4 regions of the Paenibacillus sp. FSL H8-0048 genome follow, and region 1 is predicted to be linked to each of the others. Evidence: predicted binding sites of a transcription regulator. Region 1 holds the regulator's gene; each other region holds the start of a gene.

Region 1 (4,195 bases):
GGCCGCCCTTGAGAATACACTGAACCTCAGTCTAAGCGACATTATCCGCAAGGGTGACAAAATGCTCAGTGAGATGCGTGACACGGACAGCCAATCCTCCTCGGACAGTCTTGTGACTGATATCGGCGGGTTATTCAAGGATCTGGCATCCATTAGAGAGCAGATCCGCTTTTTCATGAGTCTGAACGATGAGAATATCGTGTATTGGCTGGAGGGAAGCGGTAATTATAAGGGGAAGTCTCTGCAAATGTATGCTGTTCCCGTTGATGTCAGTACCCAGCTCAGGGAGCTGTTCTTCGACAAGAAGAAGAGTATCATCCTGACCTCGGCCACCTTATCCGTGGATAAGTCCTTCCAGTTTATGATCGATAACCTGGGTCTTGGTGAAGCTGCGGAGCAGGGTCGTCTGATGACAGCGCTGCTTCCGTCACCGTTCAAATACAGGGAGCAGGCTCTGCTGGTTATTCCCCGCGACTTCCCGAGCGTCAAGGGAAGCATAGGGGATGCCCGCTTTGTGGACACCCTCGTTCACTCTCTTGCCGAGACTGCTGTAACCACGCGGGGGCGGATGCTGGTGTTGTTCACCTCCTATAAGATGCTTCGGCAGGTCTATGATCCGCTGAAGGAGGCGCTTGCCTCCCAGGATATCGCGGTGCTCGGACAAGGTGTGGAAGGCGGCAGCCGGAGCAAGCTGATCCGCCGCTTCCAGGACAGCCCGGCCTCGGTCCTGCTGGGTACCAGCAGTTTCTGGGAAGGGGTGGATATCCCCGGAGAAGCATTGACCTGTCTGGCGATTGTCAGACTGCCGTTCCAGCCGCCGAATCACCCGCTGGCAGAAGCGAAGTCGGAGCTGCTTCAGGCACAGAAGAAGAACCCGTTCATGAAGCTGTCCGTGCCGCAGGCTGTCATCCGCTTCAAGCAGGGCTTCGGGCGGCTGGTCCGCACGGCGCAGGACCGGGGCATCGTAATTGTGTACGATACCAGAGTCATTGAATCGCATTACGGAAAGTACTTCCTGTATTCACTCCCCGGTCCCAAGATGGAGCATATGCTCACCGAGCAGATGGTCCCGAGAATTACCGAATGGCTGGAGGACGGCGGGGTTTCCTAATTCATCTGCTATTGCTATTATTAATAAGTCATGATAAACCTGAAGATCCGTTCCCGCCCTGTCCTGCCGCTCCGGCAGGCGGGGGGCACGGTTGCTATAATTGTAAGGGTCTAACACAACTTTTAAGGAGGAGAATACATGAAATCGGATAAAATATCGGAGGCCGTCGTGCGCAGGCTCCCAGTGTACCTGCGTTTCCTGAACGATCTCCAAAAACGTGAAATTTCCACAGTCTCTTCTCAGGAGCTGGGCCAGAAGCTTGATCTGAATCCCGCCCAGATCCGTAAGGACCTCGCTTATTTCGGTGATTTCGGCCGAAAGGGCATCGGCTACGATGTATCCTATCTGATTGAGAAGATCCGCCATATTCTCAAGCTTGATCAGCAAATTAATGTTGCACTGGTTGGAGCCGGTAATCTCGGTCATGCCTTGTCTAACTATAACGCTTACTTGAAGGATACGATGAAGATTACTGCGATCTTCGATGCCTACCCGCCGAAGGTGGGCCAGCAGATCAACTCGCTGGTTGTGCAGCCGATGGAGGAGCTGAGCGATACCATCCGCTCCCAGGGCATCCGGATCGGGATTATTACCGTACCTGACAGCGAAGCCCAGAATGTAGCTGATATTCTTGTGGACTCCGGCATCGAGGCGATTCTGAACTTCGCACCGGTTATTCTCAAGACGCCTGCCAATATCCGGATTCATGCCGCAGATTTCACCACAGATCTGCAGAGCCTGGCCTATTATTTGCATGATGGAAAGGATGAGGCTGAAGATGAGCAGTAAGATCACGATAATCAAGAACGGGCACTTTCTGGTTCCGGGCAGCGATAAGCCGGTTCTGAGCGGGTATATGACCCTGGAGAATGATCTGATTACTTACATAGGTGAAGCTGAGCCGGTAGTGGAGGCTGGCGCCCAGGTCGTAGACGGCAGCCGTCTGCTGTTCATGCCGGGACTGGTCAATACCCATGGACATACGGCCATGTCGCTGCTGCGCGGATACGGCGATGATATGGTGCTTCAGACTTGGCTGCAGGAGAAGATGTGGCCGATGGAAGAGAAATTCACTGGTGATGATGTATATTGGGGAACCTCTTTGTCCGTGCTGGAAATGCTGAAGGGCGGCACAACCACCTTCCTCGATATGTATGATCATATGGACCGTGTTGCGGAAGTAACAGAGCAATCCGGTATTCGAGCGGTGCTAATGCGCGGCGTGATTGGGCTGTGTCCGGAAGAGGTGCAGCAGGCGAAGCTCGCTGAAGCGGTTGCTTTTGCCCGTAACTGGCACGGCAAGGCTGACGGCAGAATCACTACCATGCTCTCGCCGCACGCCCCGTACACCTGTCCTCCAGAGTTTTTCATGAAGTTCGTGGAGGCTGCGCACGATCTGGATCTGCCGATGCATACCCATATGTCCGAGACGCGCCATGAAGTGGAGCAGAACGTGGCCGACTACGGTCTTCGTCCAGTCGCGCATCTGGAGAAGCTGGGAATGTTCACCCGTCCTTCGCTCATTGCCCACGGGGTTCATCTGAACGATGAGGAGATCGGGATTCTGGCCCGCTATAATGTTGGTGTGTCGCATAATCCCGGCAGTAACCTGAAGCTGGCCAGCGGGGTTGCACGTGTTCCTGAGCTGCTGAGAGCCGGGGTTAAGGTCTCCCTGGGTACAGACGGCGCTGCTAGTAACAATAACCTGGATATGTTTGAAGAGATGAGGCTGGCGGCTCTGATCCATAAAGGCGTAAGCGGTGATCCTACAGCCGTACCGGCTCCTGAGGCGCTGCTGATGGCTACGGAGTACGGGGCGCAGTCTGTTTTCCTGAGCGGGGTAGGCCGGCTTGCAGCAGGGATGAAGGCCGACTTCATCGCGCTGGATATTGATCAGCCTCATCTGCTGCCGCATACCGATCTGCTCTCCCATGCCGTCTATTCGGCAAGCGCCAAGGATGTAGAGCATGTATGGGTGAACGGCCAGCAGGTAGTGAAGCATGGACAATGCCTGACACTGGATGAAGAAGCTATCCGCCGCAAAGCACAGGAGACGTTCGAGAGCCTGCTTAAACGGTAATTCAGGGGAACGGGAAAGGAAACAGTGTGGTGAAGAAGAAGAGGAGAAAATGGATCTGGCTGGGGATTACCGTGGTGCTGCTCCTTCTGTTCGGACTAAGCCAGTTCTATGCCTACATTATGAAGGACCAGTGGAACGAGCGGAGTGAAGCCAAGGAGCTGGCCCGGGCGCGAGCCGGACTGACAGAGGTAACCAAGGCCCAGAAATCCGTCTGGAATGACAATGAGATCTACTGGGTGCTGACCGGTAAAAATGAAGCGGGGACCGAGCTGATGGTGTGGGTCCGTTTCACCTTGGAGGGCAAGCCTGCCGGAGGCGACAACGGCCTGTATGCCGAAGAGCTGAGCAAAGGCACCTCGGAAGAGAAGATGCGCGAAATCATAGCCGCACAGCTGCCGGACGTTAAGATTGAACGGCTGCTGCCCGGTGTATATAACGGGGAATATGCCTGGCAGCTATTTTACAAAAAAGACGGGCGATTCTATTACAACTTTTACCGCTTCAAGGATGGCAGCGCCATCGGTGAGGGGTACAGTCTGCCTAACCGCTAAGCTAAGGACTCAGCGGCAGAAATACATTGCGGGGGAACGGATGATCTGTTCTTCCGTTTTTTTGTATCCATCATGTTGAAAATAATCTGGAGCTGTTCTTGGACTGGTGGCAGACGCGGAACTGTGGCTAAATGGAGATATATGGTTTGAGATACATCGATGAATATACTTGAATTGATATACTTATTGTATACCTCGAATGCTATCGCCAACATACATAAATGTCTCTCAAGGAGGATGATTGAATTGGAAGTTTTAGCATATTTGGATCAGGCAGTGGATTTGTTTAAGGAAGAGCTGGGGGAGAATCTGTCGGGGATTTATCTGCACGGCTCCCTGGCGATGGGTTGTTTTCACCCGGATTCAAGCGATATTGATCTGCTGATTGTCGTAGAGGACAAGCTGCCAGCAGAGGTCAGTCAAAGACTTGCCGGGCGTATCGTAGCCTTTCAT
Region 2 (4,195 bases), 2.2 Mb from region 1:
CATCATTAGAATTACAGCATACCCGCTCAGGTAAAAGACGGCGCTTGCTGTCATCTGCGCGGTTGACGTCTGCGCGAACCCGCGCTTGATCAGGCTGACCAGCGGCTGCGCCGCGAAGATCAGTACGCCGTTCAGCGTCCAGAGGAAGCCGTATAGCTGCTTCGACCAGCCTTCCGAGATAATGAACGGCGAGACTCCGCTGTTCCAGATCGAATTGCCGATCAGCAGGAACATTGAACCCAGCGCCATGAACAGATAGATGCGTATATGGCCGAGAAGTCTCCAGCCGGACACTTCATTCTGCGGCTGTTTTTTAACGGCTTGGCCCTGAGCCGGTGCCGCTCCTACCTTGCGCAGATAGACGAAGAAGAATCCGGCAAATACGGCCGAGGTGACCCCGTTGAGCACAAAGCTCAGCATATAATTGCCCAGGAAGCCGCTCAGCGAAGTTCCCAGGGCTACCCCTATATTATTGGCAACATAGATGATATTGAACAGCTCTGCGCGCTGCTCTGCGAACCGGAAGCCGATAAAGGCCTGAATGGCCGGGAGGGAGAGGGAGTTGAACAATCCCATCAGCCCCATCACGATAATGAATACGCTCCAGCTTCCGCTCGCCCACGGAAGGGCAAACAGCGTCAGAGCATTCATGGCCAGAGCGCCGACAATCAGGCGGTTGACCCCTACCTTATGGTAGAGCGAACCGCCCAGCAGCTGACCGGCAATCCCGCCAAGCGACTGCACCAGCAGAACGATTCCCGCGTCCTTCATACTGCGTCCCAGTTCATCGAATACATACATTGTAACCAGCGGCCACATCAGCGCACTGCCGGTAGCATTAATAAGACTGGCAATCAAGAATACTTTAATTTCCTTCGGATAGGCCTGCATAAATCTCATATCTTGTCTGTCATCCCCTGTAACATAGCTGTCATTAATCCATCCAGTATCATCCCAACACAGGGGGCAGGGCAAGTATTCGCGTTAATGCTGTATCGCGGCAAACCAGGGAATTATTCTATTGAAAATCAATTCCGTCTTCACCGCCGCCAGCGATATTAATATTCTATAACCCGCTCTTTCTCACGTAAACAAAAATACCTTGCCGGCACTGATTCGTTCCCCGGAACCCGGGGTAATGATCCATATGAAACACTCCCTATTTTATTCACCGTGAGATCCGATTTCGTTCCCCCGAATCGGATTGCACGGTGAATTTTGTTTAAATATAAGAATTTATAAGTCTTACTCTATAAATTATCCTTTTAAAAGGACGGCAAAGCCGTTTCCACTTGTGTCGGGAGAATGATTCTGTTATATTCACGCAAAAACACTCCCTGTCTCTGCGAATCCCTTGAAGCAGGGTACCGAGAAGCAGGAAGTGCTTAGGCCAAGCTATGTTACAATCCGGCGATATACACCGGGTCAGGTCCGATAATGATTAAGCGTGTTTCTTCAAGCCAGCAGCAGGGACGCCTGCAGCCGAGTTCACTGCTCCCGGCTCCTTGCGCAGATAGGCCATCCAGTACGCAGCAGCCACGAAGATCGCGCCGCCCGTCAGATTGCCCAGCCAGACCGGAACGAAGTTGGCCGCATACTGGCCCCAGGTGAAATGTCCTTCGAAGATTGCAGCAGGGATAAGGAACATGTTAGCTACAACGTGCTGGAAGCCGATGGCCACAAACGCCATGGTCGGGAACCAGATACCAAGGATTTTGCCGCTGAAATTGTCAGCCCCGTACGACAGCCATACCGCCAGCGCGACGAGCCAGTTACAGCCGATCCCGGAGATAAAAGCCTGCAGGAACGTAGCATCGATCTTATGCTCCGCCATGCTTACCAGCTTCTCCAGATACACACCATCTGATGTAAGGCCAACGATGTGACCGAAGAAGTACGCGACGAACAAGGCACCGGCCAGGTTGCTGAGCGTGATCAGCACCAGATTCTTCATCACTTCCCAGAACGAGATCTTCTTCGCAATGAATGCCAGCGGCACCGCCATCATATTGCCTGTCAGCAGTTCCCCTCCGGCAAGCAGCACCAGAATGAGTCCAACCGGGAACACCGCAGCCCCGATGAAGTTAGCAATGGACCCCCACTCGGCAGGTGCACCGGCAATGACACGAATATCCAGCAAAAATCCGAGCGCGATAAACGCTCCTCCCAGAAAACCGAGAATGAGTACAGTGCTAAGCGGATTGTGTGCCTTCTTGACTCCGTTCTCTACCGTAACTTCAGCGATTCCCTGCGGTTTGTTATAAGCCATGATTCCTATCCCCTTCTAATTACTTAAAATTTGTTCCTTTATGCCATTGTAACGTGATCCTAATCACATTTACGTGATAAAAATCACTATCCGAAAAACCAAGTGAAAGTTTTCACTGACATGTCAAATTTACCATAAAAGCTGGCGGCATGGTATATTTTTTCATCCCCGAGCTACTATTGCAGAACAAAATGCCTGCAGCCTCCCCTTCGTGATCGGTTTTTCGACCACATCCGGCCCACACGCCTCTGCCGTACCCAAAAAAAGAGCCCTAAGCGGGCTCCGGCAAAATGTTAGCTTTTATACATGTACAGGTTCTTTGACTGGAGCCGGTTTCGGCAGAGCCTGAAGGCCTGCGGTGTTCAGGAAGTTCCAAGGCTTGTTGTAATGCGGCTGGAAGAAGAAGTCGATGAAGGCCAGCTGGTCAACGGTCATCTTATTCTGGATGCAGACCGATACGGTATTGATCGACTGCGTCAGATCCATCTTGGACATAATCTGCGCGCCCAGTATGCGGCGGGTGGCACGGTCAAAGACCACTTTTACCTGAACCTGCTCGAAGGTCGGCATGAACTCCGGACGGTAGTTGTCGATCAGCATCACACTCTCCGTATCCATTCCCTCGGCTGCAGCCGCCTCTTCCGTCAGTCCGGTTCCGGCAATATTGTCCTCATAGATCTTGATGCCCGATGTTCCTTGCGTACCCATGTAAGGGATCGTATTCGAGACCAGATTGCGGGCGACCAGCGTTCCCATGCGCACTGCGTTGGTGGCCAGCGGGATATACGCGTGTTTACCAGTAGGATTGTAATGAATCGCGCAGCTGTCACCGGCAGCATAGACATCCGGCAGGCTGGTCTGCATATAATCGTTCACCATAATCGCGCCGTTCGGCAGCATATCCACTTGACCCTTCAGCAGGTCAGTATTCGGACGGAAGCCAATGCAGAGAATCACCAGATCCGTCTCATGCTCACCCTTGCTCGTAATCACCTTGGTCACTCTGCCGTTCTCCCCTGCGAAGGAGGCGACCTTCTCGCCCAGCGCCAGCTTAATGCCGTGATCCTCAAGCGACTGCTGGATCGGTGCGGTGAACTCTTCATCGAGATATTTGCTCAGGATGCGGTCTTCCCCATCAATCAGCGTAACTTCCTTGCCGTTCATCTGAAAAGCTTCCACCAGCTCGACCCCGATATATCCGGCACCGACCACAGTAATTCTATTCACCTTCTGCGCTTCTTCGATAATGGTGTTGGAGTGATTGTAGTTTTTCGAGAGCAGGATGCCCTCCATCTCTATTCCTTCGAGCTTAGGCACGATCGGCCATGAGCCGGTTGTCATAATTAGTTTGTCATAAGTATCTTCCATTTCCTCGCCGGTCACGAGGTTGCGGGCTTTCAGCGTCCGGCGGGCGGTGTCAATGTTGATTACCTCATGGCGCATCTTCGTCTGCACACCCAGCGCAGCCAGCTGTTCCGGGGAGGAATAGAATAGTCCCTGCGGGTCCTTGACCACACCGCCAACGTATAAGGCAATGCCGCAAGACAGGAATGAGATATTATCGTTTCGCTCGTACACCGTTATTTGTGCATCCGGGTATAACTGTGCGGTATTTACTATGGCGGCCGTTCCGGCGTGGGTACATCCAATGACTGCTACTTTCATGATTTCTTCCTCCTCCAAGTTGAAAAGCTTATTTAGTAGGGCTTGTGTTTACATTTGTGATTGTTTTCACTTTATACATTGATTATATTGTGATATTTATCACATTACAAGTAGTTTTGTGATTTTTCTCACAATGTTCACAATTTTAAATTTTAATAACTTTGGAGTTTCACCCCGTTATCCACTCCACTAGTACCGCCGATGCGCTCTTCAACCTTGGCTTAGTTTCCCCCGGAGGAGGGGCATTATGTCTGCCAGGAG
Region 3 (4,195 bases), 240 kb from region 1:
TATCCATTCCAATAATGAAGAAGTCATCATGAAGTTCTCCAACCGTCTGCAGACCGGACGTATTCTCGTCAACTCGCCATCTACACATGGCGCAATCGGCGATATTTACAACACCAATATCCCTTCATTGACACTTGGCTGCGGATCTTACGGACGCAACTCGGTATCGCAGAACGTGACTGCCATCAATCTGATCAACGTGAAAAGGGTGAACCGTCGTACCGTGAATATGCAATGGTTTAAAGTACCTGACAAGATTTACTTCGAGAAGGGGTCCACTCAGTACCTGGCCAAAATGCCTGATATTACACGCGTAGCTATTATCACTGACCCTGTGATGGTGAAGCTGGGATATGTAGAAAGAGTTGAGCACTATCTGCGTCAACGCCAGACTCCTGTAGCAATCGAAGTGTTCTCGGAAGTTGAACCTGATCCGTCGACTACTACAGTGGAAAAAGGTACAGCTATGATGAACAGATTCCAGCCGGACTGCATCATCGCACTCGGGGGCGGTTCCCCAATGGATGCTGCCAAGGGCATGTGGCTGTTCTACGAACATCCGGATGCAGACTTCAATGGTCTGAAGCAGAAGTTCATGGATATCCGCAAACGGGTATACAAATTCCCTAAGCTTGGCAACAAAGCGAAATTCGTTGCGATTCCTACAACTTCCGGTACAGGTTCCGAAGTAACCTCGTTCGCAGTTATCACAGATAAAACAACGGGGAATAATACTAAGTATCCGCTGGCTGACTATGAGCTGACTCCAGACGTAGCTATTATCGATCCTGAGTTTGTATACAGCTTGCCTAAAACCGCTGTTGCCGATACAGGTATGGACGTATTGACACATGCTATTGAAGCTTATGTATCAGTAATGGCCAGTGACTATTCCGATGGTCTGGCAATCAAAGCCATTCAACTGGTATTCCAGTGGCTGGAGAAATCCGCACTGCAAGGCGACAAGCTGGCCCGTGAGAAAATGCACAACGCATCGACACTTGCCGGTATGGCTTTTGCCAATGCATTCCTGGGGATTAACCACAGCTTGGCGCACAAATGGGGCGGACAGTATCACACCGCACATGGCCGCACCAATGCAATCCTGATGCCGCATGTTATCCGTTACAATGCCAAGAAGCCTACGAAGTTCGCTTCGTTCCCTAAATATTCTCACTTTGTAGCTGACGAACGCTATGCTGAGATTGCCCGTATTCTGGGATTGCCTGCACGCACTACCGAAGAAGGCGTAACAAGCCTGATCAATGCAATCCGCGATATGAACAAAAAACTCGGTATCGAAGAATCCTTCTCGGCGCTTGGCTTCGATCCTAAGGACTTCGAATCCCGTGTAGACTATCTGGCTGACCGTGCATTTGAAGACCAATGTACAACTGCCAACCCTAAAATGCCGCTGGTATCCGAGCTTGCTGATGTATACCGCAACGCATTCTACGGAAAATTCGATAACTAAGTAACGATTGCCTGACAAAGAATAAGGTTAAAGGTTAATATGGGACTGGATGGAAGTGACAAATATCACCGAAAGAGTGATATTTGTCACAGTCCTTTTTCAGAAAATAAACTAAAATGTTTATATAAACAACGGTCCCGGTTATGAAGATGCGATTGTGAATTTTATAACAACCATAGCTCATGGGATCACGAGACACGGGATCAACCTTCAAGCCCGCGATCTCTACAAATATACTAAATATAAATGGAGGGATTTAGCATGTCGGTGATTGAAAAAGAAGTACAAGAGGTTAAGTCTGGCTGGAGAAATTTCACAAAAGGTACATGGTCCAAGAAAGTTGACGTTAATAACTTTATTGCCAAGAACATCAAGCCTTATGAAGGAAATGAAGATTTCCTCGTAGGTCCTACCAGCAATACTACTGAACTGTGGAAGATTATCTCCCAGCTGAGTAAGGAAGAAAGAGAAAGAGGCGGCGTATGGGACGTTTCCCTCGATACTGTCTCCACTATCACTTCCCATGCTCCTGGTTACATTGACAAGGACAAGGAACAGATTGTCGGCGTTCAGACTGATGCGCCTTTCAGACGTTCCATCCAACCGTTCGGCGGTATCAAAATGATGATCGATGCTACTAAGGCTTACGGCTTCGAGCTTCCGCAGAATATCGTTGACATGTTCACGAACATCCGCAAAACGCATAACCAAGGCGTATTTGATGCATATACACCAGATATGAGAGCTGTGCGTAAATCCGGCGTAATCACAGGCCTTCCTGATGCTTATGGCCGCGGACGTATCATCGGCGACTACCGCCGTATTGCTCTGTATGGTATTGATTTCCTGATCAAAGATAAGAAGCAGCAACTGGCTGAGCTTGAAGTAGACTCCATGACAGAAGATGTTATCCGTCTGCGTGAAGAGCTGTCCGAGCAAATGCGTGCTCTGGGCGAACTGAAACAAATGGCTGCAGCTCACGGTATGGACATCTCCAAACCGGCTGTCAACTTCAAAGAAGCTACACAATGGGTATACTTCGGTTATCTGGCAGCTGTTAAAGAACAGAATGGTGCGGCAATGTCACTGGGACGTGTATCTTCCTTCCTTGATATCTACGTTCAACGCGACGTTGAAGAAGGTACTCTGACTGAAGAGCAAGCTCAAGAAATCGTTGACCATTTCGTAATGAAGCTGCGTATCGTGAAATTCCTGCGTACGCCTGACTATAACGACCTGTTCTCCGGTGACCCGACTTGGGTTACAGAATCCATCGGTGGTATGGCTGAAGACGGTACGACCCGCGTAACTAAGAACAGCTTCCGCTTCCTGCATACCCTGTACAATCTGGGACCGGCTCCAGAACCAAATCTGACTGTACTGTGGTCCGAGAAGCTTCCTGAAGGCTTCAAGAAATATTGTGCCAAGGTATCCATTGAGACCAGCGCTATCCAATATGAGAACGATGATGTAATGCGTCCATACTGGGGTGAAGATTATGCGATTGCCTGCTGCGTATCCCCAATGCGTATCGGTAAGCAAATGCAGTTCTTCGGTGCCCGTGCCAACCTGGCTAAGGCTCTGCTGTATGCGATCAATGGCGGTAAAGATGAGAAATCCGGCGTTCAGGTAGGCCCTGAATATCCTGCGATCACCTCTGAATACCTGGATTATGATGAAGTAATGAAACGTTTCAAACCAATGATGGAATGGCTGGCTAAGACTTATGTCAACACGCTGAACATCATTCACTATATGCATGACAAATATTCCTACGAACGTATCGAAATGGCGCTGCATGACCGCGACATTCTGCGTACAATGGCTTGCGGTATCGCCGGACTGTCCGTTGCTGCTGACTCCCTGAGCGCGATCAAATACGCTAAGGTTAAGCCAATCCGTAACGAAGAAGGCATCGCAATCGACTTTGAAACTGAGGGTGAATTCCCTTGCTACGGTAACAACGACGACGCTGTTGACAGCATCGCAGTTGAACTGGTTGAAACCTTCATGTCGATGATCCGCAAAAACAAAACATATCGTGACGCTGTACCTACTCAATCGGTACTGACTATCACTTCGAACGTTGTATATGGTAAAAAGACCGGTACTACTCCTGACGGACGTAAAAAAGGCGAACCATTCGCTCCTGGTGCTAACCCAATGCACGGACGCGACAAGAAGGGCGCCCTGGCATCCCTGAACTCTGTTGCCAAACTTCCTTACTCCGATGCACAGGATGGTATCTCGAATACCTTCTCCATCGTTCCTAAGGCACTGGGTAAAGACGAAGATTCCCGTAAGTCCAACCTGGTCTTCATGATGGACGGATATTTCCACAATAACGCTCAGCACTTGAACGTTAACGTATTTAACCGTGAGCAGCTGCTCGACGCTATGGATCATCCAGAGAACTATCCACAGTTGACCATTCGCGTATCCGGCTATGCTGTTAACTTCATCAAGCTGACCCGTGAACAACAGATGGATGTTATCAACCGTACATTCCACGATTCCATGTAAGATACGTTCATGTTCTGCAAGAACTGAAATGAACTAAAGAGCTGCCGCCCTTGCAAGAGGGCGGTACACTCTTGTCTGAAAGTGGTTAAAATTTTAAGTTTTTTTGAAAGGATGACATCTCATGCTTAAAGGACATATCCACTCTTTAGAAACCTTTGGAACGGTGGATGGCCCGGGTATCCGCTTCGTGCTTTTTAT
Region 4 (4,195 bases), 5.8 Mb from region 1:
GCATCGATATTCAGATGCGGGCCTCCAAGGTGGACTGGACCAATTATAACCAGTCCGATGACTATTCCTTCAATCCTGCGGGCACAGCTCCTGCGGATTGGGCCAAGCTTCCGGCTTACATCTCCGGCAGTCTGGTATGGGGGATTGAGCCTTTATAAATAAAAAGGCAGCCTATGCACAATTGCATGGGCTGCCGGTTTTTAGTATAGGCCACTAAACACATATAAACCTCTATTGTTGATCAGTACATCAACAATAGAGGTTTATATTGTTACCACTATACCCATGTTAGTCTCAGACTCCTTATCCTATCCTTTGTACTCAGCCGGGTAGAAATGGTCCGAGGCGGCAGTATATTTGCCTATCCTGCACATTCAAACTGCTCTCAACTGATCCGCTTACCACGATAGGATTGGGGTTATAAAGCCAGTGAGCTTTAAGAAGCTCATACCGTTTCGTGCAGGGACTCACTTAAGGCGGGAATGTCAGGATCAAAGATATAGTCTCAGTCACAAGGAGGAGCGCTGCTTAAGATTAGCTGCCGGAGATTCTGCCCTGGCTTACTTTCTTCCTGCAGTGTCTGTGTCCTTGAGCTGATACCTGAATTATACCGTCCGTGCGGAGAATAGTAAAAAGCCGAAATTTTTAAGTTTGCACTTCCTGTTTGGAAAAAGGTCTTGTAAGCGCTGTTATCCTGCGTTTTCCTTAGAATCTGCTGAATTCAAATCCCGCTGCCTTTACTGTATAATGAAAAGAATGGTTTCGATGCTGCGCAGTCTCCGGCAGCTTTGCCTGGAGGGAAAGGATACGGAAATGAGCTTGTATGTGGTGAAGCTTGAGGAACTTGGCAGCGGACTGCTGAAGTCCTTTTTGGAGGATAATTATATATGTGCGGGTTATTCCGGTACGGGTGATCTGGAGCAGCATAGCAGAGAAGAGATCAGCCGCAAGCTGGCTGCCGCCGGCTATCACGGGCAGGAGCTGGAGGGTGCAACCGATACCCTGGATATCTTCGTCAATGCGATGCAGGATGGAGATTATGTGCTGATTGCCGATGAAGAGTGGGTATATCTCGGGGATCTTGGCGATTACTTCTATGATACCCGGCACAGCGGTACTGAGGATAGTACAGCCCACCGGCGCGGTGTCACCTGGCTGAAGAGTCTGCCTCTCGCTGCGGTCAATCCGGCTGCAGCAGAGCTGCTTGCCTCTGACAGCAGAATAACTGCTTATTCAGGAGTGCTGCCCGCAGCCCGGATCGATCTCTGGCTGGGGAATCAGGCAGAGGATGGCGGGAGTACTGCCGGTGCCTGTCCGGTTAAGGTGGATGAAGCTACAGTAGCGCAGGCGCTGGCTGTCCTGAAGGCAGCCTTGAACAGCACGGATGTGGAGCGGCAGGAGCGTGCGGCTGTGGCGATTCTGCAGTATGCGCGGTGAGAATGGATTGATAATACGGCAGGATTATATATGAAAAGGGTCTTCCGGTGGTTTAACCGGAAGACCCTTTTTATTAAATAAATTCAACAAACTCATTAACCGGCTTGCGGTAGCCGCGCGGTCTGATCTTGTGCTGGTTATCCTTGCCGATCGTAATCAGCATCACCGGAACCATATGCTCTCCGAGACCAAGGGTAGCCTTCACAGCCTCCGGATCGAAGCCGATCATCGGGCAGGTATCCCAGCCCTTATCCTTGGCAATCAGCATGAACTGCATCGCCGACAGCGAGGCATTGCGGATCGCTTCATCCCGCTGGAACGCATCGTTCCCGGTATAAGCATCGTTGATGGATTGAATGGTCTGCTCGTAAGCATCCTCGCTCATCGCTCCCAGCAGCTTAAGCCCGCTATAGATTTCAGGAGCCTGCAGATAGGCATTCTTGTCACCCAGCACCACAATAACAGCAGAAGCAGTGTGGATCTTGTATTGGCCGTACGCATCCTTGCGGATGGCTTCCTTCACACTGTCATTGCTGATCACCTTGTAATGGGCGTGCTGAAGATTATAAGCCGAGGGTGCCAGCCGGGCCAGAGAAAACATTTCTTCAAGCTCACTCTGCGGGATGGTAACACCTTCCACGAAATTATTAGCTGATCTGCGGGATTGCACCAATTCGGAAAAAGTACTCATAAATCATTACCTCCATCTAATTATGTATGCTGCTTAGTTATAATCAATTGCTGTTATTAATTAATGAACTTACAATAAGTTACTTACTTAAGATATCACGACTATCCGTATACGTCAATGAGTAAAAACATAATCATTTGTAAATTTAACCTTATTAATCAACCTGGCTTGATGAAATTGATGAGGAAGTGATAATAATCACAAAAATAGGTTGAAAAGGCAAAAAGATTGTGACAATAATAACAAATAGAGTGTTATAATAGTCACATAGTTTCATAGGAGTTCATTATGCAAGAATACGATATGTAAAAGGAGACTTCGAAATGTCAGAAACCGTTACCCAAAATCTTCCTGAACAAGAAATACCAGAAGCAGCCCTTCCCAAAGAGGATGTGCTGAAAGAGCTCCTGAAGCCGGAGGTTCAGCAATCTCTGATGGTACTGGTTGAGCAGCTGCCGCAGATCACACAAATGGTTAGTGTATTGTCCAAATCACTAGAATTTGTGCAGTCTGTTGCCACGGACGAAGTGCTTAAGAATGATACAGTTGGCGCGATTAAGGAAATGGCGGGTCCTGTGGTGGGCACGGCCAAGAATCTGGCGGCCACTGTCATTGAAGCGAAGGACCGCGCGGAGGCAAGCAGCGAAACCATCAGCCTGTTCGGCATGATGAAGATGATCAAGGACCCGCAGGTACAGAAGGCGCTCCGGTTCATGAATGCCTATCTGCAGGTCAGCGGTGAGCGTCAATCGGGCAAATAAGCCCGTAATACTTAATGATGGAGGAATTATGATGTCAAAACATATAGTGATTCTGGGTGCAGGGTACGGCGGTCTGCTCAGTGCCTTAACCGTTCGTAAATATATGAGCAAAGAGGAAGCCAAAATTACGGTAGTCAATCAATATCCGACACATCAGATTATTACGGAATTGCACCGGCTTGCAGCGGGCAGCGCGTCTGAACAGGCGGTTGCCATGCCGCTGGCGAAGCTGTTCGCCGGTAAGGATATTGATCTGAAAATCGCCAAGGTCAACTCGTTCTCTGCAGAGAACAAACAGGTTATTCTCTCGGACGGCGTTATGCTGACTTATGATGCGCTCGTTGTCGGTCTGGGCAGCACCACTGCATACTTTGGTATTCCGGGACTTGAAGAGTACAGCATGGTGCTGAAATCAGCAGCAGATGCGCTGCGGATTCGCCGTCATATTGAAGACCGGATTCGTGACTATTCCAAAACCCGCAACGCAGCAGATGCTACGATTCTGATCGGCGGCGGCGGACTGACCGGCGTTGAGCTGGTAGGCGAAATTGCCGATATTCTGCCTAAGCTGACGAAGCAATATGGAGTGAATCCTGCTGAGATCAAGCTTCTGCTCGTTGAAGCGGGTCCGAAGATTCTCCCTGTCCTGCCGGATCATCTGATTGAGCGCGCTACGGCCAGCCTGGAGAAGCGCGGGGTGCAGTTCCTGACGGGTCTTCCGGTTACGAAGGTGGTTGACAATACGATTGATCTGAAGGATGGGCAGCAGATTGTGGCGAACACCTTCGTCTGGACCGGCGGGGTACAGGGCAATCCGCTGGTTGGCGAATCCGGTCTTGAAGTCAACCGCGGCCGGGCCACGGTAAATGAGTTCCTGCAGTCCACTTCACACCCAAATGTATTTGTAGCCGGAGACAGCGCTGTTGTCTTTGCACCGGATGGCCGTCCTTATCCGCCAACGGCACAGATCGCCTGGCAGATGGGTGAGCTGATTGGCTACAATCTGTTCGCTTATCTTAATGATAAGCCGCAGGAAGCCTTCAGCCCGGTCAATTCCGGCACACTTGCCAGCCTCGGACGCAAAGACGGGGTAGCGATTGTCGGCGGTAACTCCACTCCGCTGAAGGGGCTGCCGGCCACGCTGATGAAGGAAGCCAGCAATATCCGTTATTTGACTCATATCCATGGCTTGTTCAGCCTGGCCTATTAGTTTTTGATCCTAAGAGCCCCCTGAGGCTGTCAATATGGCAGTCTTAGGGGGTTTTCTTGTTTGCTATAAGGAATAATTTTCAATGAAAACGTGTCC

Evidence for each region. Region 1 encodes Rex, which represses fermentation and respiration genes when NADH is low (regulators of the CRP and FNR family bind a similar motif). Its sites were predicted from a motif close to TTGTGAAATATTTCACAA; they were not measured.
Region 2: the regulator Rex is predicted to act here: its motif matches at 2,370-2,387, upstream of NSU18_RS21910 (formate/nitrite transporter family protein).
Region 3: the regulator Rex is predicted to act here: its motif matches at 1,630-1,647, upstream of pflB (formate C-acetyltransferase).
Region 4: the regulator Rex is predicted to act here: its motif matches at 2,357-2,374, upstream of NSU18_RS06555 (DUF1641 domain-containing protein).

What each region holds. Positions count from the first base shown of each region.
Region 1 covers NZ_JBBODF010000001.1:7,303,092-7,307,286, forward strand. The annotation lists gene dinG (ATP-dependent DNA helicase DinG) at 1-1,111, shown strand, start outside; gene NSU18_RS31695 (redox-sensing transcriptional repressor Rex) at 1,250-1,900, shown strand; gene NSU18_RS31700 (amidohydrolase) at 1,890-3,191, shown strand; gene NSU18_RS31705 (cell wall elongation regulator TseB-like domain-containing protein) at 3,221-3,742, shown strand; gene NSU18_RS31710 (aminoglycoside adenylyltransferase domain-containing protein) at 3,980-4,195, shown strand, end outside.
Region 2 covers NZ_JBBODF010000001.1:5,106,963-5,111,157, reverse strand. The annotation lists gene NSU18_RS21915 (MFS transporter) at 1-900, opposite strand, end outside; gene NSU18_RS21910 (formate/nitrite transporter family protein) at 1,442-2,269, opposite strand; gene NSU18_RS21905 (FAD-dependent oxidoreductase) at 2,570-3,934, opposite strand.
Region 3 covers NZ_JBBODF010000001.1:7,058,563-7,062,757, forward strand. The annotation lists gene adhE (bifunctional acetaldehyde-CoA/alcohol dehydrogenase) at 1-1,474, shown strand, start outside; gene pflB (formate C-acetyltransferase) at 1,736-3,997, shown strand; gene pflA (pyruvate formate-lyase-activating protein) at 4,119-4,195, shown strand, end outside.
Region 4 covers NZ_JBBODF010000001.1:1,476,830-1,481,024, reverse strand. The annotation lists gene NSU18_RS06570 (X2-like carbohydrate binding domain-containing protein) at 1-158, shown strand, start outside; gene NSU18_RS06565 (hypothetical protein) at 748-1,437, shown strand; gene NSU18_RS06560 (nitroreductase family protein) at 1,511-2,128, opposite strand; gene NSU18_RS06555 (DUF1641 domain-containing protein) at 2,452-2,889, shown strand; gene NSU18_RS06550 (NAD(P)/FAD-dependent oxidoreductase) at 2,921-4,099, shown strand.